2 regions of the Lentibacillus kimchii genome follow, and region 2 is predicted to be linked to the other one. Evidence: a T-box and tRNA genes for the amino acid it is inferred to sense, from the RefSeq annotation. Region 2 holds a T-box; the other holds one or more tRNA genes.
What was found. A T-box is a leader RNA that pairs with one kind of tRNA and senses whether it is charged. The one in region 2 lies ahead of leuS (leucine--tRNA ligase), so its partner is inferred to be a tRNA-Leu.

Region 1: it has a tRNA-Leu gene. The T-box ahead of leuS (leucine--tRNA ligase) is inferred to sense a tRNA for this amino acid. The anticodon was not compared.

What each region holds. Positions count from the first base shown of each region.
Region 1 covers NZ_AP043934.1:1,004,256-1,016,094, reverse strand. Annotated here, with positions in the region: gene ACZ444_RS05505 (IS3 family transposase) at 89-994, opposite strand; gene ACZ444_RS05500 (transposase) at 1,006-1,317, opposite strand; tRNA gene ACZ444_RS05495 (tRNA-Leu) at 1,380-1,474, shown strand; gene clpP (ATP-dependent Clp endopeptidase proteolytic subunit ClpP) at 1,779-2,372, shown strand; gene ACZ444_RS05485 (HPr family phosphocarrier protein) at 2,474-2,725, opposite strand; gene whiA (DNA-binding protein WhiA) at 2,862-3,815, opposite strand; gene ACZ444_RS05475 (gluconeogenesis factor YvcK family protein) at 3,855-4,817, opposite strand; gene rapZ (RNase adapter RapZ) at 4,831-5,703, opposite strand; gene trxB (thioredoxin-disulfide reductase) at 6,039-6,992, opposite strand; gene ACZ444_RS05460 (tetratricopeptide repeat protein) at 7,108-8,112, opposite strand; gene ACZ444_RS05455 (glycerol-3-phosphate dehydrogenase/oxidase) at 8,327-9,988, opposite strand; gene dhaM (dihydroxyacetone kinase phosphoryl donor subunit DhaM) at 10,174-10,548, opposite strand; gene dhaL (dihydroxyacetone kinase subunit DhaL) at 10,550-11,170, opposite strand; gene dhaK (dihydroxyacetone kinase subunit DhaK) at 11,186-11,839, opposite strand, start outside.
Region 2 covers NZ_AP043934.1:1,144,517-1,156,355, reverse strand. Annotated here, with positions in the region: gene ACZ444_RS06255 (hypothetical protein) at 371-1,114, shown strand; gene leuS (leucine--tRNA ligase) at 1,157-3,571, opposite strand; T-box leader at 3,641-3,858, opposite strand; gene mnmM (tRNA 5-(aminomethyl)-2-thiouridylate-methyltransferase MnmM) at 3,986-4,555, shown strand; gene ACZ444_RS06240 (tetraprenyl-beta-curcumene synthase family protein) at 4,603-5,691, opposite strand; gene ACZ444_RS06235 (gamma carbonic anhydrase) at 5,774-6,301, shown strand; gene asnB (asparagine synthase (glutamine-hydrolyzing)) at 6,377-8,293, opposite strand; gene ACZ444_RS06225 (urea transporter) at 8,431-9,342, opposite strand; gene ACZ444_RS06220 (urease subunit gamma) at 9,477-9,779, shown strand; gene ACZ444_RS06215 (urease subunit beta) at 9,803-10,132, shown strand; gene ureC (urease subunit alpha) at 10,129-11,839, shown strand, end outside.

The sequences.
Region 1 (11,839 bases), 140 kb from region 2:
AAAGGCTGACGCCCGATCTACCGATCGCCCTTGATCTCATGCTCGTTCCGGCTGCTGTTAACACAGGACGAAAAATCAAGAAAAAATGTTATAGGGTCACCGTTTTCGTCGTTACGCCTGCCTGCATATGCTTACGAAAAAATTCAGCCGGAGGACGATAACCGAGGCTCCCATGAAGACGGACGTTATTATAATTATAAAAGAACTCAGAAACCCTTTCATACGCCGTTTTATAGCTCTCAAAGAGCTCTCGCGAGAGGCAATCGTCCTCCAGGACGCGGTGAAAGGATTCAATATGAGCATTTTTATTGGGCGTTTTGGGCGGAATCCGTTCATGTTCACAGCCCAGGGTTTCGCAAGCTGCCTCAAATGCCTTTGCGACATATTGTGGGCCGTTGTCACTGCGAATAATGGGCTGCGTATCTGCTTCCAACAGATCCCTTTGCCAAAGCGCGTTTTTCAAGGTTCTTACGGCGTCTGTCGCTCGACAGCTCCGCCCCATATGATAGGCAATAATCGAACGATCATAGACATCAAGAAACTCAAGGATAAAAAAGAAACGGTCTTCACCATCGACATAACCATATTTGATATCCGTTTCCCAAAGCTGATTGGATCCTGTGATGATGCGATTTCTAGCAATTCGCCTGGGATAATGGATTTGTTTACGATGCTGGCGGCGTAAAATGCCCAGTTCCTGACACAGCCGATAGATTTTCTTTTTATTAACCACCAATCCGTATTCCCGCCGCAAGGCCGCTGTGAGTTTATGATAGCCATAGTTGTAGCCTGATCCGCTGATCAGCTCCATCAGCCACTCCTGGATTTGCTCATCAGAAATACGTACATGATGGTCATTATAAGAATAGCCTGGCGCCGGACGTCCCTCACTTACTTGTTTTTCTTTCACGGCATAGCGTGTTTGATAATAGTAACTGGAACGGGCCACACCGGCAATTCGTAATACCTTCGCGACGGGATAGCCACGCCCAATCCATTGCTGGGCTACTTCAATTTTTTCAGCAAGTGAGGGTTTTTCTTTTTTACAAGATCCCGCAGGATCGCAATTTCAAGATCCTTATCACCAAGCAGCTGTTTGAGATGATCGTTTTCTTTGGTTAATTCACCAACTTCCTGATTACTGGCTGCGTCAGCATCAACGCCGGCAAAGCCTCCATCATGGTATTGTTTTTGCCAACGGTGAAGCATGTTAGGTGTGATCTCGTATCGTCTGGCCACAGCTGCTTTATTGCCGACTTCCTCGGCTTCTTGAATAACCTGGACTTTAAATTCATTGGAATAATGTTGGCGTTCCATAACAAGATCCCCTTTCAACTTTAGTGTAACGCTTGTTACCTTAAGTGTCCAAAGTCACTTGGGGGCTTGTATGATTTGACACCCGCTAAAATACGTTAAAATGCTACTTATTGGTTTCCGGTACCAGGAGTCGGAGGTTCAAGTCCTCCCGGGCGCATCCATCTTTAAGTCAGAGATACTGTGAGTGTCTCTGACTTTTTTCTATTCTGCAGAAACCTGAAGATTATCACCCTTCTTGTATAAACATTTTAATAATATTTTTGCTTAATGGGTTTTATTGGGTACCTTTTAAGGGTATTATGAAATAAGATGCATTTGACTTATCCTGAGTTTATCTTTATAGACTTTTAAAATGTCAATTTTAGTGTGACCTTTTCGTTTGACCTTTTTTGACCTATTAGTTATGATAAAGATATCCACTGCATGGATGGGTTTTGAAAATGAACAAGGAGGCTAATGAAATGAATTTAATACCAACAGTTATTGAACAGACAAATAGCGGGGAACGCGCCTATGATATTTATTCGCGCCTGTTAAAAGATCGTATCATTATGCTTGGAAGCGAGATTAATGACGACGTTGCCAACTCTATTGTGGCGCAGCTGCTGTTTTTGGAGGCAGAAGACCCGGACAAGGATATTTCCCTGTACATTAACTCACCAGGCGGCTCAATCACCGCAGGCATGGCCATTTACGATACCATGCAGTTCATCAAATCAGATGTTTCAACCATTTGCACAGGTATGGCAGCATCCATGGGTTCTTTCTTGCTGACAGCCGGCGAAAAAGGCAAACGATTTGCACTGCCTAACAGTGAAGTTATGATTCACCAGCCATTAGGCGGCACACAAGGCCAGGCAACGGATATTGACATTCATGCACGCCGTATCATTCAAATACGTGAGAAAATGAACAAAATCCTGTCTGAACGGACAGGTCAGCCTTTGGAAGTCATTCAGCGTGATACAGACCGGGATAACTTCAAGTCTGCCCAGGAATCTGTTGAATACGGTCTGATTGACAAAGTTCTCGAAAGAAATACCGAGCGTGAATAAGAGCTGACATCTGATCGAAAAAAGCTGCACCGACTATGGTGCAGCTTTTTTATGATCAGATGATTGTGATCTTGAGAATAAGTGATTTGCGGATAAACATCCTACGTATCTGAAACGAATTCTGTCAATTCATTAAGAGCTTCCTTTTCGTCATCGCCCTCCGCTATCAACCTAACCATTTCACCCGACGTTATCGCCAGGCTCATCAATCCCATGATGCTTTTGGCATTAACCCGCCTTTTGTCTTTTTCAAGAAACAAATGCGCCGTAAACCGGTTTGCTTCCTGAACAAATTGCGAGGCCGCCCGTGACTGCAGCCCTGTTTCAAGTTCAACTTTCACGGATTTCTCCACTCTGTGTCACCCTCCTAATGAAATCGTTTGCAATACGTTATAAAAAAAAGACAGCACGTTAACTGTATGACTGCCATATTGTTAATTTGCTGTTTAGTGATCATAGTGTATCACATATTTAGACAATAATGAACTATCAATTATTCATTGACTTGGCGTCATCTTCCCGGAGTCTTTCAGCAAATTCGTCAATTTTCTTCAATCGATGGTTAACACCAGATTTAGAAATTTTACCACTTGTTACAAGTTCACCTAGTTCTTTCAGTGAAATTTCCTGATGCTGGACCCGTAATTGAGCTATTTCCTGTAATTTTTCCGGAAGAGCTTCCAAGCCGACTGTGTCCGCAATAAAATTAATATTTTCAATCTGACGAAAAGCAGCCCCAATCGTTTTGTTTAAATTTGCTGTTTCACAATTAACCAAACGATTGACTGAATTACGCATGTCCCGGACAATCCGCACATCTTCAAATTTGAACAGAGCATTATGGGCCCCAATTATGTTAAGAAAATCCGTTATTTTTTCGGCTTCTTTCAAATATGTTATATAGCCGCTTTTGCGTTCCAATTTCCGTGCCTTTAAGTCAAAGTCGTTTAGCATCTGACACAACGAATCATTATGCTCCTCGTAGACATTGGAAATTTCCAGATGATACGACGATGTTTCTGGATTGTTAATCGAACCGCCCGCTAGAAAGGCCCCCCGTAAATAGGAGCGTTTGGAGCAATCCTTTTCCCAGTAGACATCCGGTATTGTTTTATGAAACGTATACGAATCACTAACGATCCCTAAATCCGCCAGCAGGTTTTGAGCACTGTTCTTCAATCGGACAATATAAATGTGATTTTTTTTCAATTTCATTTTCTTGCGTACAAGCAATTCTGCTGAAATGTCATATAACGACTTCATCAATGTGAACATGCGCCGTGCAATAGCCGCATTTTCTGTTTGGACATCCAATGTGTGAACATTTCCGGCCATGGATATAACACCATTCATCCGGATTAGAGCAGCCAGTTCAGCATATTGGCCGCAAGCATCCAACTCGATGCCTGTCAGTTCTTTCTTGATCTCTGCTGCAAATGACATTCTCCTCACCTCCCGGCTCAGCCATTCACATCACCCTATTCATTCATCACGGATCATTGAATAAAGTAATTTGGCTATTTTATGTGTATCATGACGTAAGGCAGTCTTAGACGGATCAATGATATCATTTTCGATAACCTGAAGCCCCATCGCAAGCAGTCGGTCTATATCATAAATAACCGGGGTCGCATTTTCCTCGGCATAAATCTCACGTACCTGTTGTCGAATAGGTTCGTTATGAACAACAACCGAATCAATGCAATCATCACCAATGTGGCGATGAATGGCCTGCACATGATCTGCGGCGGTATAGCCGTCAGTCTCGCCCTCCTGTGTCATAACATTACAGACATAGACAACCCTTGCGCTCGTCTGACCAAGCGCTTTATCAATTTGCGGTATAATCAAATTCGGCATAATACTTGTGTATAGGCTCCCGGGAGATACGACAACCAAATCTGCATCCCTAATGGCCTGTACGGCATCAGGCAATGGATGAACCGGCTGCGGGCTTAGATAAACCTGCTCAATTTGTTTATGAGCGAGCGGTATCTGCGACTCTCCGGATACAACTGATCCATCGGTCATGCGTGCGTGGAGCGACATGTTGTCATTTGATATAGGAAGAATTCGCCCCTTAACATTGAGTACACGTGATATCTCCTGAATGCCCATTAAAAAATTCCCTGTCACTGACGTCATAGCTGCCAGCAGCAAGTTGCCCATTGAATGACCAGTCAGATCCTTGCCAGCTTGAAACCGATGCTGGAACAAATCTAAGAGCATTGGCTCGGCATCAGATAATGCAGCAATAACATTTCGTATATCACCAGGAGCCGGCATGCCCATTTCATCACGCAGACGGCCTGTACTGCCACCATCATCAGCAACTGTTACGAGAGCTGTCAGATCGACGGGTAAATCTTTCAGTCCACGCAAAAGGACCGGCATCCCCGTTCCGCCGCCAATAACAACGACGCTCAGATTTTTTTCGCTTTTCATGTTAATAACCCTTTCATTTATCGATATCGCGATGGCTGACATGCGTCATGTATTGTTCTGAAAGCTGTTCAGCAAAGTATTCTGCAATGGCTACAGAACGATGGCGTCCACCTGTACAACCGATACCGATGACAAGCTGTGATTTTCCTTCTTTTTTATACTGAGGCAGCATGAACTGCAGTAAATCCAGTACTTTTGTATCAAATTTCTGGGTATCAGACCACTTAAAAACATAGGAAGCAACATCAGAATGAAGCCCTGTCAGCGGCTTGATTTGCGGTACATAATGCGGATTGGGCAAAAAACGCACATCGAACAATAAATCCGCATCAATCGGGATGCCATATTTATACCCAAATGAGACCATTTGTACCGAGAAGATATCCTTTTGATCGCCTGTATAAGCTTTTAAAATCTGATTTCTTAATTCTCTGGGGGTCAGGTTACTGGTATCAATGATACGCTGTGCCCTCCCCCTTAATTCATCGAGCATTTTCCGTTCCTGTTGAATACCGTTCAATGGCAGACCTTCTGCAGCCAAAGGATGGCTGCGCCGAGTCTCTTTATAGCGATTGACTAAAGCATTATCTTGTGCATTCAAGAAAAGAATTCGATCATCCAGCCATTCTTCTTCACCTAATCTGTCCAGCACCTCAAACAGCGAATCAAAAAATTCACGAGAACGCAAGTCCATGACCAGTGCCACATTTTGAATATTATTACGCGAGTCCTTCATCAGATCCAAAAATTTCGGCAGCAATGCTGGCGGCAGATTATCCACACAGTAATAACCCATATCTTCAAAACTCTGGACAGCAACCGTTTTCCCCGCTCCAGACATGCCGGTTATCACAACTAATTTTGTTTGCGGTTTATTATTTGCCATACACAATTCTCCTCTTCAGGGAATGAACAAACAACAGCCCTGCACCCTTTGATTTCACAAACAGAAACGTGCTGCCTCTCGAAATGTCTGATACAAAAAGCTATTAGCTATATTATACACTGAAACCGCTCCGGCCAACAACCTTCTGGAATGCGGGCAGACACATACCCGCCTCACTGAATTAAAAAAAGCAGGTGACATCATATCACCTGCAAGTCATTTATCATTATAAGGGGGTCAATAATGTTATTGTATCAAATTGATGTTTCGTGCGGGTTACAGTAACATTAAAATATCATGACGCATCTGACTTTCACTTGAAACAGATGCAGAGCTTACGATTGTGCCGCTTTCAGCTCTTCTTTTAAATCTTCAATATATTTCTGTGCTTCCTCAGCAGCAATGCTTCCATCACCAGTTGCTGTCACGATTTGCCGCAATGATTTCTCACGGATGTCACCTGCTGCAAATATACCTGGAATGGCCGTCTGCATTTCTTCATTTGTTTGAATATAACCTTCTTCGCCTGTAATGCCAAGTGATAAAAACGGCTCATTAATAGGCAGCAAGCCTATATAAATGAAAACACCATCTATCGGATAGTCATATTCTTCGCCCGTCTTATTGTCATGCAGAAGAACTGAACTGACCTTGCCATCTGGTCCATTAATTGTTTTAGCCTCTGTATTCCAGATGAAGTCAATCTTGTCATTGTCAAACGCACGGTCCTGCAGAATTTTCTGCGCACGCAGTTCATCACGCCGATGAACAATGGTTACTTTGTCAGCAAAACGTGTCAAGTACATGCCTTCCTCAACGGCAGAGTCACCGCCGCCAACAACGACGAGATTCTTCCCTTTAAAGAACGCACCATCACAGACAGCACAATAGGAAACACCTTTTCCGCCCAATTCTTCTTCCCCTGGTACTCCAAGTTTTTTGTACTCGGCACCAGAAGCAATAATCAGAGTGCGTGTGTTGTACTGTTTTTTTCCGGCGAAGATCGTTTTATACATGCCATGATCCTCGACACTTTTAATATCACCGTAAGCATACTCAGCACCGAACTTTTTAGCATGTTCATACAATTCATTAGATAAATCCGGGCCTGAAATATAGGAGTAGCCAGGATAATTCTCAACATCTTCTGTATTAGCTACTTGGCCACCTGGAATGCCGCGTTCGAGCATCAGTGTATCAAGATCAGCCCGGGATGCATAGACCGCCGCGGTCATGCCAGCAGGGCCTGCACCAGCAATTATTACATCATACATACGTTCTTCGGACATCATATCAGCCCTTTCTCTCACATTTATCCGTTTACCGTCTTCATCATATTAGATAGCGATGATTTCGTCCATTCTTATGCTTATCAGCCAATTTTCATAACAGGGAAGCCATTTTTCAACGATTCCAGGGCGCGGTTTTGTCTGCAAGTGCCGGATGTTTTTGACAGCCCTCTTCCCATAATGACGCAGCTTTCGATGTCTGCCCAATCTGATATGCCGCCAGACTGTACCATTTATAGTAGGCCTGATGAGACTGCACTTGCGGCTTGTTCAGTGTTTGAAAGCGCCCGAAGGCCCATTTATAAACACCCGTCCTTGCAAAGGTAACAGCTATTCGTAATTTTTGCTGTTCATGAATAGGATATACATTCAACAGTGGTGTTATATAGTTGTTATATTCCGCCATCTGCCCTATCTGGTGATAAAATAACGCCAGGTTCGTGTAACTGTTAATTGAATCAGGGTGTTCCAGCAAGAACGCGTGTTCAAGTCTGATCGCCTCTTCTGTGTGACCGTAAAAGAACAAAACGTAAGCATAATCATGTTCAATCATCTCGTGTTCCGGAAACAGTGAAAGCATTTCTTCAAGCAGCGGCAGTGCTTCTTCCCACATCTCGTTTTCCATATGCTGAAAAACAGCTTCCTGATATACAAGCAGTTCTTCCTCTTCCTCGAACTCCCATTCATCACTCTCTGCTTCATCACTATTCACTAAATCCAGCAGATGTTCAGCATCATCGCGGAAATCTCCCTCTGGGGACGCACTAAGATAGTGTTTTGCATATTTTTTTGCGTCATTCAGCAGTCCTAAATGGGCATAATTATTAGCCAGCAAATAATAACAGTCCGTATATGTCTCATTGGTTGTCTGCAGGACCTCGTGCAGCAATTGATTGGCTGCTTGATAGGCACCGGTTTCAGTATAAACAACGGACAACTGGCACTGGTATAGTGGCGTGTCAGGTGAAAATTCAATAGCCTTCCGCAGCCATTTAATGGCCGTGTCGAATTTCTGTTTCTCGAAGGCTTCGACACCTTTTGTGAAATAAAACTTGCCGTTCGGAATAAAGGGGACAATATTCTCCTTATATTCTGTGTTTGATTCACTTGAAGACGCCATAATCTGGGCTCCCCCTTATTGTCGAATTTCTCCGAATAAAGTGTATCACAATTGAAAGAGAAATAACATATGGTTGCCTATTTTAAACGAATTTTAGATGGCAGCTTCTGAACTATGAAAAAAAACTGGGACAAATGTCCTTTTATCAACGTCTAGCTGCTCCGCAAAATGTACCTTAGCGTTGATAATTCAGGTTTTGTCCCAGCCCCTCTAATTAATTAGTTGGATGAACGGCTTCATAAAGAAGTTGATCCAGCTGTTCGATATAGGATTGTTTTTGATTGTCGCTCCATTCCAGAACACGGGCCATATAATTAATAACAGGATCTTTATGCTCTCTGACAAAGTCAATATCAAAAAACAGGGCACCCGTACGGCGTATGAAAAAATCAACGGGTTTATAGACCATTTCCTGATCAATCGCATAAAGCAGCTCCGCAAATACGATCGGCTCAATCCCTTCTTCAGCTGCACGCGAATATTCACGCTGATACAGATTGAAGATTTCATCAATGTTCCCGCCATACTTTTGGATCAGAAAACGCGCTGTTTCGTCTTTAATTCCCAAATCAGCTGCTTCAGTAAGTTTTTGCTCCCTTAACGCTTGAAAGCCTGTTGAACCATTGACATCCCCACCGGAAATAGGTAAATGCACCGTTTTGCATTCCGAATATAAAATATCATAGTCATCTTTGAACTGTTCAGCAATCGTGTCGACCACATTTTCGGCCATTTTGCGGTAACCTGTCAACTTTCCGCCGGCGATGGATACCAGCCCGGAATCTGAGATAAATATTTCATCTTTACGGGAAATTTCATCAGGATCATCCTGGCCTTCCTCAGCAATCAGCGGCCTTAAGCCGGCATAACTCGAGTCAACATCAGCAACCGTCATGCCAAGCGATGGAAACATATAATTGATGGCATCCAATAAATAGTCCCGGTCCGCTTCGGTCATCTGTGGATGAGCAATATCACCATTATGACTGGTATCCGTTGTTCCAACATAGGTTTTCTTATTCCGCGGGATGGCAAAAACCATCCGGCCATCAGGGGCATCAAAGTAAACCGCCTGCTGCAGTGGAAAACGGTCATTTTGAAATACAAGGTGAACCCCTTTTGTCAGCTGCAGCGTTTTGCCCTGTTTGGAACCGTCCATTTCACGAAGATTATCGACCCATGGACCGGCTGCATTGATAATTTTCTTCGCATAAACATGGTGCTTTTGACCTGTGATGCGGTCTTCGATAAGAGCTCCAACCACTTGGCCCTCGTCATAGAGCAGATCCACCACTTTAGCGTAATTAATCGCATGAGCACCTTCTTCAACGGCTTTCTTCGCCACTTCGATCGTCAACCGGGCATCATCTGTTTTATACTCGACGTAATAACCGGCGCCTTTCAGACCTTTCTGTTTGACAAGCGGTTCCTTTTTCAGGGCCTGTGATCGGCTCAGCATCTTCCGTCGTTCGCCCTTTTTGACTTTTGCCAGAAAGTCATAAACGCGCAGACCAATATTCGCCGTTAACGGACCAAACGTCCCGCCTTTGTAAAACGGCAGCATCATCCACTCAGGTGTTGTCACGTGTGGCCCATTTTCATAGACGATCGCCCGCTCCTGACCAACTTCTGCCACCATTTTTATTTCAAATTGCTGTAGATAACGCAAGCCGCCGTGCACTAATTTTGTCGAGCGGCTGGATGTCCCGGCAGCAAAATCCTGCATCTCGACAACAGCTGTATTCATGCCGCGCGTAACGGCATCGAGTGCAATACCTGAACCAGTGATCCCGCCGCCGATAACAAGCACATCCAGCTGCTTCTGCTCCACGTCCTGAATGATAGTTTCCCGCTTACGACTTGAAAATACTGACATGACTTTTATCGCTCCTTATATTAAGAAATGTTTAGTTCATATCCTGTTGGACATATTCCCTAAAAAAAGAAACCGCAAAATAGACGAATGAACCATTCATCAGTTTTCGCGGTTTCTCCTTGGCTCCGGTAAACTTATTAACTTAACTATATTCTACCACACTTCTGACCCCTTTGTATAACGATTCACTTGAATTCTTTCATAACAGCCTCTGCTGCGTCGTCAGCTTCTTTTTCCATCCCGCATTCAACAGCCGCAACATAAGCACCCTCCAGCAAGGGAACGTCCAGAAGTCTCACCTTCTCAGCTGTTGCCATTTCAATCGCCATTTCTGCATTCATTTTAGCACTGCCTATATCATAGAACACTAAAACACCCTGACCCTGATCGGCGCGGCTAATAGCTGTCTGGATCTTGTCAATGCTTGTTCCAATATCATTTTCATCCGTTCCGCCAGCCAGCTCAATCGGAACTTCTTTCATGACCTGGCGAATCATATCATTTATCCCATCAACAACTTTTGGACTGTGCGAAATAAGGACGATACCGACATAGGCCATATTAAGTTCCTCCTTCAATCACTTCTGACAAGGCCTCGAAAATATACAGTGAGGATGCAGATCCCGGATCAATATGACCGATTGACCCGTCCTTAAAATAAGCGGCTCTTCCTTTTGTGGCCATCATGCTTTTCGTTTGCTCCATAGCACTTTTTGCCTCTTCTGCTATCCTGTCTGCCCTGAAGTCTGATTCACAATTAAACAGATCTGCCATTTTCGACCACACATCCACAAGTGTCTTGTCACCTTCTGCTGCTTTTCCCCGCTGTTTAATACCATTTACGGCGTCCTCAATGGCACCCGTAAATGTATCATAATCAACCGGGTCAATTCCTTTTATGGCTGCGGATAATTTCAGGAATGCTGTCCCGAACAACGGACCGGATGCACCGCCTACTTTTGACATCAGTGTTTTAGCTGTATCCTGCAGTACATCAGCACCGCTCGTATACGTCTCTCCTCTGATTTTTTCCGCCGTTTCCTGAAAACCGCGTGACATATTGATACCGTGGTCACCGTCACCGATCGCCTGATCCAAAGCTGTCAGATAATCTTTATTGGCCTGGATTTTTTCATTTGCTTTTACGATCCAATCAACTATATTCTGTACAGTTAGAGCCATCGCTATCACCCCTTTTCAACCGTTAAACGCCAGTGTATTGGCTGGTTCATCGAGCAGCTGTTTCAATTCATCATCCAATTGCAACAGCGTTAAAGAGCAGCCGGTCATTTCCAGCGACGTCATGTATTCACCGACTAGTGTTTTGTACACATTAATCTCATTGTTCGCTAGTATAGCCTGTACTTTATTATTCATAATATACAGTTCCATCTCCGGAGTAGATCCTAAACCATTGACTATAACAGCTGTATCACTCCCGGAAAAATCATAATCAGCCAAGAGCTTATCAGTCAGTTCTTGTGCTATATCATCAGCAGGAGCAATTTCTTTTCGTTCGATGCCTGGTTCACCGTGAATGCCGATACCGATTTCCATCTCATTTTCAGCTAAAGTGAAACTCGGCGTTCCAGCAGCAGGGACTGTACATGGGGTCAGCGCCATTCCCACCGACCGGACGTTTTCGGCTGCCTTATCGGCTGCGGCTTTAACCTCCTCTAGTGAACCGCCTTGCTCAGCTTTTGCCCCAGCCATCTTATGAACCAGTATGGTACCGGCAATACCTCTGCGCGATGCGACATCATCAACAGCAACATCATCATTTACAACCACTTTGGCCACTTTAATGTTCTCAGCCTCAGCCAGTTCAGCTGCCATATCAAAATTCAGCAC
Region 2 (11,839 bases):
ACCGATCAATCGTTTTATCTCAGCGTTCATAATGTCTCAAAAAGCTTCATCCAATCATATGAACACATATGACCGGGTGCCTCTTACCTGACATCTGTTTCAGGCTGGTTGTTTTGTTCAGTTTTCAAGGAGCAAATAATGTCGTTTCTTCAACAACAAAATCATTATATCATCACGATTAGTGGCTGTCAATCAGTCATTTATCTATGATTATTCGCTGTTTTTTGCTGTTCTTCGCTGTCTTTCAGCGACAAACACAATAGTACTACAGTTTAAAATGGAAGTCAATAATCGATTAAAATAAATATCTAAAAGTGCATATATAAACGCCAAATTTCACAAACTAAATCATATTAGAGGTGAAAATGGAATGACTTTAATTATCGCAGCATTACTGCTGACAGGTTTCTTAATGCCCTCACCAGCTACAGCAGAGGAAACTGAGCCACATTCCCAAGAGATTCATATATATCAAAAAGATGTTGCCGGCAATAATGCTCAAGAAACGGTCAAACTGCTCGGAACATCATTGGGATCAGACTCAAATTACAATACCATAATAAAGACCCATATCACAAATACTGAGGGCGATGACTGGGAAATTTCCTATGAAGGCGGCTATAAGCCTTACATTCAGTTTTACGATTTGAATCATAACAATGTTAATGATCTGTTTTATCAAAGTGAAACTGGTAACGGCGATTCACATCATTACCACTTGCATACGTTTGAAAATGGTCAGCTAACAGAAATGAAACTTCCTGAACAACAATCTATAAAAGCTGAATTTAGAGATGATTTTCAGATTGCAGTCCAGATTGATTACAAACAGGAGCCATCACTTATTAATGTAGCAGATAAAGCGTCAGCTTATATTCGAAAGGGTATTTATAAAGAGAATGGCGACGTGAAGTCTGATGCATCACCAATCATTGCTCCCATCGCCCGGTTTGAACCTGTTCAAGTGAGTGATTCTCAAGGCTATGGGCTAAAAAGCCGTCAGCAGATAAGCGGAACCGATCGATCCGATAAATTGGGAACGATCGAGACATTGTGGTATTACGAAAATGGCGAGTGGATCATTCTAGACACTGACTGGAAACCATCTGACTAAACAAAAAGGATCCCATTCGCGGAAGAATGAGATCCTTTTTGTTTAATTTGCAACGATATTCACTAATTTGCCCGGAACCACAATCACCTTGCGCACTGTTTTTCCTTCAAGCTGTTCTTGAATACGTTCATTCGCCAAAGCCTGTTTCTCCAGTTCTTCTTGTGATATATCCTTAGCCACGTTCATTTTAGCCCTAACCTTACCCATAATCTGTATGACAATTTCAACCTCGTCCTCGACTAATTTAGCTGGATCATAGGCCGGCCAGTTCTCATACGTGATTGTTTCCGTATGACCAAGCAGTTCCCATAACTCTTCAGATACATGTGGCGCAACAGGCGAAAGCATTTTAACAAATCCTTCAATATAACCCTTTGGAACTTCATCTGCTTTATAGCTTTCATTAATGAACACCATCAACTGAGAAATGCCTGTATTGAAATGAAGCTGCTCAAAGTCTTCTGTTACTTTTTTGACGGTTTCATGGTACACCTTATCCAGTGGCGTGTCATGACTCACCGGCACAATGTTATCCGTTATGCCTCTGTCTTCTGTTACAATCAGGCGCCATACCCGGTCCAGAAAACGCCGTGCTCCGTCGAGACCATTCGTTGACCAGGCAACTGCAGCGTCGAGCGGTCCCATAAACATTTCATAAAGCCGGAGTGTATCGGCACCGTGTGTTGTGACAATATCATCAGGGTTAATAACATTTCCTTTGGATTTACTCATTTTTTCATGGTTTTCCCCATGAATCATACCCTGGTTGAACAATTTTTGAAATGGCTCTTTTGTTGGAACGACACCAATGTCATAAAGAAATTTATGCCAGAACCGAGCATATAATAAGTGAAGAACCGCATGCTCGGCACCACCAATATAAATGTCTACCGGCAACCATTGTTTAAGGGCTTCTGGATCCGCCAGCTGCTCTGGATTATTCGGGTCAATAAAACGCAGAAAATACCAGCAGCTGCCAGCCCATTGCGGCATGGTATTGGTTTCCCGGCGTCCCTTCATACCCGTTTCCGGATCAACAACATGAACCCAGTCACTATTAGCAAGCGGTGATTCACCATTACCAGGCGGTTTAATCTCGTCGAGCGCTGGCAGCTCCAGCGGCAGTTCGTCTTCCGGCACGGCGCTCATAGACCCGTCTTCCCAATGAATAATTGGTATAGGCTCACCCCAGTAACGCTGTCTGGAAAAAAGCCAGTCACGCAATCGATAAGTAACCGTTCCGTTCCCTTTTCCGTGCTCTTCCAGCCAGTTCGTCATTGTCGTGATGGCTTCATCCTGCATCAGACCATTGAGAAAATCGGAATTAATATGCTCCCCCTCACCGGCATACGCTTCTTTGGTCAAATCGCCACCGGACACAACTTCTTTTATAGGCAGGTTAAATGTTTGTGCAAATTCATAGTCACGCTCATCATGACCCGGAACAGCCATTATCGCTCCTTCACCATAGCTCATTAGCACATAATCAGCTATCCAGATCGGCATTTTTTCATGATTAACGGGGTTGATCGCATAAGCGCCAGTGAATGCGCCCGTTTTTTCTTTCGCAAGGTCTGTCCGTTCCAGATCCGATTTCGTTTCGATTTCTTTTAAATAGGCTTCGACTGCCTCCTTTTGAGCAGGCGTAACGATCTTTTCAACAAGCGGATGTTCTGGTGCAAACACAGCATAAGTTGCTCCAAACAAGGTGTCAGGCCTTGTAGTGAATACTGTGAATTGCTCTTCATAGCCGGCAATATCAAATATGACATCAGCACCTTCCGAACGGCCAATCCAATTGCGCTGCATGTCTTTAATGCTTTCCGGCCAGTCGAGTTCATCCAAATCTTCCAGAAGTCTGTCAGCATAATCAGTAATTCTGAGCATCCACTGTTTCATCGGTTTACGGACAACAGGGTGATCGCCCCGTTCGCTTTTACCGTCAATAACTTCCTCATTGGCCAGCACTGTTCCAAGTGCCGGGCACCAGTTAACCGGGACTTCAGCCATATAGGCCAGTCCATGGTCATAAAGCTTTTTAAATATCCATTGCGTCCATTTATAATACTGCGGATCAGTTGTATTAATTTCACGATCCCAGTCGTAGGAAAAACCAAGGTCCTTAATCTGCCGTTTAAAGGTAGCAATATTATGCTCAGTGAATTCAGCCGGGCTATTGCCTGTATCAATGGCATATTGTTCGGCAGGCAAGCCAAATGCATCCCAGCCCATTGGATGCAGGACGTCATATCCCTGCATACGTTTCATCCGGGAAAAAATGTCGGTTGCTGTATAGCCTTCCGGGTGTCCTACATGCAACCCTGCTCCGGACGGATAAGGAAACATATCAAGGGCATAGATTTTTTCTTTATCTGAATGTGCGGGCGTTTTAAATGTTTCATTTTCTTCCCAATAGTGCTGCCATTTCTTCTCAATTTCCTGATGGTTAAAACTCATATTCATTGCCTCCTGTTATTCATTTTTAAGGGCCAGAATGACTGTCTATACAAAAAACTTCTCATCCTCTAAAAGGACGAGAAGTTTATCTCCCGCGGTACCACCCCGATTAACGTGCTGCAACGTTCACTCGTTTCCTTAACGCGGGATCCACGGCAGAAACTAGGAACGCATCGTCATTTCTGCAACTGAAAGGTGAGTTCACAAAAGGTCGGGAACAGTTCACACCAGCCACTGTCTCGCTTCACCCGAGAGCATTCATTACTAGTCCTTATCATAGTCGTTCTCTCCTGTATATAGTGCAGTCTACCCAATAAGAGGGGGAGTTGTCAAGATCCGACAGCGTCCGTCCTTTCCAATCACCCCTTTTTCGTGCTAAACTATGAGCAGTTAACGTAAAGGAGCACGTGCACTATGCTAAAAGGAATCATTAACTACTCACATTATTTAATGCAGGAAGCTGTCAATCAGGGTGATACGATCATTGATGCTACGTGTGGAAACGGCCACGATACCGTTTTTCTCAGCAAGATTGCTGGTCAGGAAGGCCATGTATTTGGTTTCGATATTCAGGACCAGGCAATTGCTCACACAAATGAGCTTCTCGCGCAAAATGGGTCAACGAACACAACGCTTATTAAAGACAGTCACAGCAATTTGCTGCACCATATACCTGTGGACCGGCTAACCCGTTTGGGCGGAGCCATATTTAATCTCGGATTTCTCCCGGGAAGCGATAAATCAATCATTACCCAGAGTGAGACAACAATCCTGGCCATCGAAAGCATGCTTCTGCACCTGAAGCAGAACGGAATTATTGTACTCGTCGTTTATCATGGTCATGAAGGCGGCGATCAGGAACGCGAAGAGCTTATGCGCTACGTTCGCCAACTGAATCAGTATCACTATCAGGTTTTATTCTATGGTTTTGTTAATCAGAAAAATGATCCGCCTTTTATTCTGGCCATTACAAAACACGAATAAAGAAGCTGGGACAAAACGAAAACGATTTAGTCACGCAAACGTTCATTCTAGTTGTTCGTACGTTTGTCCCAGCCTCGTTGTTTGAAGCGGTAGAAAAATCGCGTATTCCAATGAAAAAAACGTGCCTTATAGCCGCTCATGCGCAGCAATGCATTAGTCATTTCCGGACCGCCTTCAAGCGTTCGCACCTTAGGGTCACCCAGATAAAGCCCGATAAGCCCGTGCCGCACCAGCTCATGAAATCGGCGATCGGGCAGTGATTGCACATGACAATCAGCCTGGGTGACAAAGTACATAAGCCGTTTTTTAAGCTCTGTTCTATCAGCATAAAAACGGCAAAAATTCAAATCCCCTTCTGCCTCATCTTCCTGCTGATCAATATAATAATCCAGTAAAATATGCAATCCCTGCATAAACGGAAAATAACTTGTAATAATGGCATCCGGCAATGAACGCGTTAGCCGCTCCCCCAAAGCATAAGACACAAGGCAAAAAACTCCAAGCGTTGAACCGGCTGCTGCCGCAAATTCATACCAATACAATGATGAATGATCAGTCTTTTCCTCGAACCAGTTCACAAGCCGCGGAACACGCTCCTCTTCTTTCACATGTTTATGGACTTGCAAGTCGCTGTAAAGCTGCTCCAATTGCTGAATGTGCTCGCTGATCTCAGTATAAGCTGTTATTCGTTGCATTGTTTGCTGACACGTGCGGACGAGATCGGCCAAATAGTCGCCATCCCGCTGATCTGTACGCAACGCATAATAAAACTGAAGTGGATTTTTCTGGCTCAGGGCATCGCTCATCGCTTCATGCAGCAGACGAAAATCATTCGGGTCAAGCGATATACTCCGGTCACATAAGTTGTCCAGGTAATCACTGATTGTCTGATAAGCTACAATAAATCGAACAGCTTCCCGCCACTTACTGCCGGCAAGCAGCGCATATACCGCACCCCCCAGACAGTGAAAACGCTTGGTTTCAATACTTGCAAGCGCCTGCTTGCGCAATTCAGCATTCGGAATCGCCTCAGCCCGCGTCTTCCAAAAAGCTAATTCCCTGTGAACAGCAGGAAAAATCCTGCGGTAGACGGTCGTCATTAACGTTAAAGAGGTCTTCGGTATACCGCTTGCCAACACCTATTCCTCCGATCATTCGATATAAGTCAGAAAAATTTGCTACACTGATTATACCATCATATTTTCAAGGGGGATTCAAATGATAGACCCGTTTAAACAAACGAAACCTGATATTCATCCATCCGTTTTCATAGCCCATGATGCCGACGTTATTGGAGATGTAACGATTCTGGAAGACGCCAGCATCTGGTTCAAAACGGTTATACGCGGTGATGTCGCTCCGACAAAAATCGGGCGTCGTGTTAACATTCAGGATTTGTCACTAATCCATCAAAGTCCTGATCTCCCGGTAACTGTTGAAGACGATGTCACAGTCGGACACCAAGTCACTTTGCACGCTTGCACCATTAGAAACAATGCTTTGATTGGCATGGGGTCCCTGATTATGGATAATGCCGAAGTCGGCGAATATGCTTTCATTGGTGCTGGGAGCCTTGTACCGCCAGGCAAAAAGATACCGCCCTATTCACTCGCACTGGGACGCCCGGCCAAAGTTGTGCGCACTTTGACTGATGAAGACTATGCAGAGATGGCGCGCATTCGTAAATCCTACGTTGAAAAGAGTCAATACTATAAACACCACACGAATTTAAGCCAGTCATTTTAATCTGCATGGCTGAACTGAACATTAATATGAAAGCAGACGGCCGCCCTTTTTTCGCAGTCGTCTGCTTTCATAACTCTAGCTGGACTCTGATCTGAGGAAAACTTTGCTGTCAGATCCGGTCTGAGTCAGTGTTTCTCTGTCAAACTGATTTTCCACAAAAATTTGATGCCACAGCATAAACATGAGAACTGTCCAGATTTTCCGGCTATAGTCGCCTTTATCCTGACAATGCGCCTCAAGCAAATTGAGAACATACGATTTATCCAATAAATGATCAGTCGAACTTTCCTGAATCAGCCGTTTGGCCCAATCATACAGCTCGTTCTTCAGCCAGTGCCGGATAGGCACAGGAAACCCGAGTTTTTTCCTGTCCAGTACATGATCCGGTATTAAACCGCGTGATACGTCACGCAAAATGCTTTTAGTTGTTCCATTGCCTGTTTTTAACTTGGGCGGCAGCTGACTTGCGACCCGGAACACCTCTTTATCCAAAAATGGCACACGAAGCTCAAGAGAATGAGCCGCCAGCATCCGGTCGGCATTTAATAGAATATCTCCTGTCAGCCACGTATGGATATCAATATACTGCATTTGATTAATAAACGGATACGCGCTCACCTGATCATATAATGGGCCGGTGACTTCCCGGTAGGACAAGTCTTTCCGGAACGATTTCAGAAACGCTTGCTTCTCGTCCTCCTCAAACATTTTAGCATTGCCGATGTAACGATCCCGGAGCGGTGTGGTGCCCCGTTCAAGAAAACTCTTGCCGCGCACACCCTCTGGCATGACGGCAGCAACGCGCTTCAGCAGTTTTTTAACTGTGAACGGGATGTAGGAAAATAACTTCAAAGACTCCGGCTCGCGGTAAATATTGTAACCGCCAAACAGCTCATCTGCTCCCTCACCTGACAAAGCCACATCGACATGCTTCCTGGCTTCGCGTGCCGCAAAATATAAAGGCACACAGGCCGGATCAGCAAGCGGATCGTCCATATACCACATAATCTTCGGAAGTGCCTTTACATATTCCTCTGGGGTAATACGATAAGCTATATTATCTACCCCTAGTTTAGCCGCTGTTTCTTTAGCCACATCAATTTCAGAATAGCCTTCCCGGTCAAAGCCGACTGAAAATGTTTTAATATCCGGTTTGAACTCTTTGGCAATAGCTGCCATAATCGTCGAATCAATGCCGCCGGAGAGAAACGCTCCAATTGGAGCATCACTGTTCATACGCACTTTAACAGAATCATACAGACTATCGCGAATTCGTCTGATCCAATTCTGTTTATCTGCCAGAACTGGTGTAAATGATGCCTGCCAGTAACGATGCTGCGTCATTTTTTCACCCGGTTTTTTTATAAAGTAATGCCCGGGCGCCACTTTTTTAATATGGTCTGTCATTGTCATTGGTTCAGGTACAAACTGGAAACTTAAGTAATGCTGCAGCGCCTCCGTATCAATGGCTTCATGTTCCGCCATAAACGAAATGCATTTCTTTTCTGATGCGAAAACGGCTTCTTCATCTGTTTCTCTGTAAAATAGTGGTTTAATGCCAAATGGATCACGTGCCCCGTACAAGATCGCCTGTTCCTTATCCCAAATCAAAACGGCAAACGTCCCGCGTAAAAGCGCAAAAGCCTGTTCCTGATATTTTTTAAACAATACCGCCAGCATCTCTGCGTCAGACTCAGTGGCAATCGTATCATCTTCTGTTGTGACATTCTGCCGCAATTCCTCAGTATTATAAATGTCGCCATAAAAAACAAACCACATGGCCTCATCTTCATAGGTTAGCGGCCGGAGTTCACTCTCATAGCCACTGTTTGTGCTCCGCTTAAATCCTAATGACGCATACTTATCGTAATAATAGCCTTCGTCATCCGAATAATGGTGAATCAGCCATTGAATTTGCTCTTTAAAAACCGCTTTTTGTTCTTCATCCGGGATTTCCGGATAATTGCGTATCACGCCAGTAAAACCGCCCATTTTTGCTTCACTTCCTATCTCGATGTCTTAATGCATACTTCGTGGTACATGTCTCTTATTATACCAAAAAGCAGACCGGACATATAGTCTGATCGTGACATTTATTAACTGGAAGCATTTATCGGTGGCGGCTTTGTTCAGATCTTTACCAACACCTGTCTTGCAGCCAGCAGCGTCCATGTCGTTAGCACAAAGGGCAAGGTCAGTACAGGCAGGCCATATGGCAAAAGCAAGGAGTGCACAGCCGCCGTGACAGGCACACTCAGTATCACACCAATCAGTCCTGTCACAGGCGCAAAGTCTGTCTTAACATCAAATACGGCGGCGACCGCTATAATCGTTAAAACAGCATTATACCCGTAGATACCTGAATTTAATGACTCCATGTCAGCTCCCATGATGTAAGCTGTCAGAAAAGCTAAGACTGTACTTGCGACGGCATAAAGGCCAAACGTCCATCCTGCCCAGAAGATGCCTGCTAAAATGATAAAACCGGTCCAGAAAAAGTCCTGCAAAAAAATTTGACCGACCCCCCTCACCATTCCTTCAAACCAGTGCAAATCCCCTGTTGGCGTGATTGTCCAGCTGGCTAGACTTTCGGGAGCTAAACCATTCGACAAATCCAGAATATGGAGCTGATAAGCTGCGATAACAAACAGCCAGGTCACCAAAATAAATGGGAATGTGATGGCCGGCATTTTAAATTGGCCAAGGATATGCATAACGCTGGCATTCAGCAAACCAGCAATGGCTGCGCCAATAATCGCAAACAGCCAGGTATAAGGACCATCCAGATAAATGAAAAGAGCCAGGCCTGTCAGCACCGAATTAAATCCAAACAAGCCGCTTTGCGCACTCTCGCTGTCGCCGCCAGCGATTCCAATTAACGTACCGATACATGAAGAAACAATTGCAAGAACACCAAGCGAGAGCGAAGTGGCCATTAAACCTGCGATAATGAAGATTCCTGTAATTGAATTTTCAATTAATACAACCTGGGAAACGCCCTTTAAGATCATGTTAATCAATTGGACTGGTTTGATCGTCATTCAGATACCTCCTTGAGCGTTATAGTGTCCCCCTAAAAAGAAGATTATTTATCTATGCATAGTTTTTATATGGCAATACATGCTAGGTATAGGACAAACCGTTCTTAAGATTGGTTATTAATGGAGGGATAACGTTGCATTTACTGCCCAGAGAGCAGGAAAAACTCATGATTGTTGTTGCGGCAGATGTGGCTAAGCGGCGGAAACAGCGCGGTCTGAAGCTGAATCATCCTGAAGCCGTTGCACTTATTACAAATGAATTAATAGAAGGTGCGCGGGATGGTAAATCAGTATCCGAATTAATGGAGGACGGAACCAAGATATTATCCGAAGATGATGTCATGGAAGGTGTGCCGCATCTTATCAGCGATGTGCAGGTAGAAACGACTTTTCCAGACGGGGTCAAGCTTGTCACCGTGCACAACCCGATTAATTAAGCAAAGGAAGGTGGTCCTGCCATATGAAACCGGGCGAATATATTCTCAAAGATGAAGATGAAGACATTATTTGCAACAAAGGAAAAGAAACCAAAAAAATAAAGACCGTCAATACAGGTGATCGTCCAATCCAAGTGGGCTCGCATTTTCATTTTTATGAAGTGAACGAAGCACTGGCGTTTGATCGGGATGAATCATTTGGCTATCGCATGAATGTCCCAGCAGGTGCGCCCGTTCGGTTTGAACCAGGAGATGAGAAGGAAATCGAACTTGTAGAACTTGTCGGTGAACGACGCGTTTATGGCTTGAACGAAAAAACAGATGGCCCATTAGACAAGGAGGGTAGATCATGAGTTTAAACATGTCACGAAAACAGTATGCTGAAATGTATGGACCTACGACAGGTGATGCGATTCGCCTTGCAGACACGGATCTGCTCGTAGAAATTGAGGACGATCTGACTTCTTTCGGTGACGAAGTGGTATTTGGCGGCGGTAAAGTTGCCCGTGAAGGGATGGGAATGGATCCCTTAGAATCAAGAGATAATCCGGATGTCGCAGATCTCGTAATTACGAATGCTGTCATCGTTGACTATACCGGGATCTATAAAGCGGATATCGGCATTCGTGATGGTAATATTTCCGGAATTGGCAATGCCGGAAACCCGAAAATCATGGACAACATTGACATCATCATTGGCGCAGCAACAGAAGTTATGAGTGGTGAGGGCAAAATTTTGACAGCCGGCGGCATTGATTCCCACGTTCATCTGATTAATCCCGATCAAATCGAAACAGCCCTGACAGCAGGACTTACCACCCTTTTTGGAGGCGGAACCGGTCCAGCTGAAGGATCCAAAGCCACAACGGTTACGCCGGGGTCATGGCATATTCACCGCATGCTTGAGGCTGCCGAGGCGTTACCGATTAACATCGGGGTTTTGGGTAAGGGTCAAGCCAGTGATACCGGCCCGCTAGCTGAACAGGTCGAAGCAGGTGCTATTGGCTTAAAGGTACATGAGGACTGGGGCGCAACCTATTCGGCTATTGATCACTCACTGGAGGTTGCCGACAACTATGATGTTCAGATTGCCCTTCACACAGATACACTGAACGAAGGTGGTTTTGTGGAAAATACAGTAGATGCCTTTAAAGACCGCGTTATCCATACGTATCATACAGAAGGGGCTGGCGGCGGCCACGCACCAGACATTATTAAAACAGCCAGCTATGCCAACGTCCTCCCTTCATCAACAAACCCGACGCTTCCCTATACCGTTAACACGGTTGATGAGCACATGGATATGTTAATGGTTTGTCATAATTTAAGTCCAGATATTCCAGAGGATGTGGCATTTGCAGATTCCCGAATTCGTGAAGAAACAATTGCTGCCGAAGATATTCTCCAGGACATGGGTATTTTTAGTATGACCAGTTCCGACGCCCAAGCAATGGGACGAATTGGTGAAGTGATTCTCCGGACATGGCAAGTGGCTCATAAAATGAAACAGCAGCGGGGCAAGATGAAGGAAGATCCTGAAGTCGGCGACAATCAACGTGTGAAACGTTTTGTTTCCAAATACACCATTAACCCAGCTATAACACATGGGGTATCAGATTATATTGGATCTGTTGAGGTCGGAAAAACAGCAGACCTCGCCCTCTGGGACAGCAAATTCTTTGGTATGAAACCGGATAAAGTTATTAAGAACGGTTTTGTCGTGCAAAGTGTCATGGGTGACTCCAACGCATCAATTCCAACACCGCAGCCAATTAAGTATCGTCCCATGTTCGCTTCTTATGGCAAGGCACTTAAACAAAGTTCATTCACGTTTGTATCACAAACGGCCTATGATAACGGCATTGCAGAACAATTAGGTCTGGAAAAGATAACCAAACCAGTTCATGGTATCCGTAATCTGTCTAAAAAAGATATGAAATGGAACTCCGAAACCCCTGAACTGACAGTTGACCCGCAGGAGTATACCGTACGTGTTGATGGCGAGAAAATTACCTGCGAAGCTGCTGATGAACTGCCGATGACGCAACAATATTTCTTGT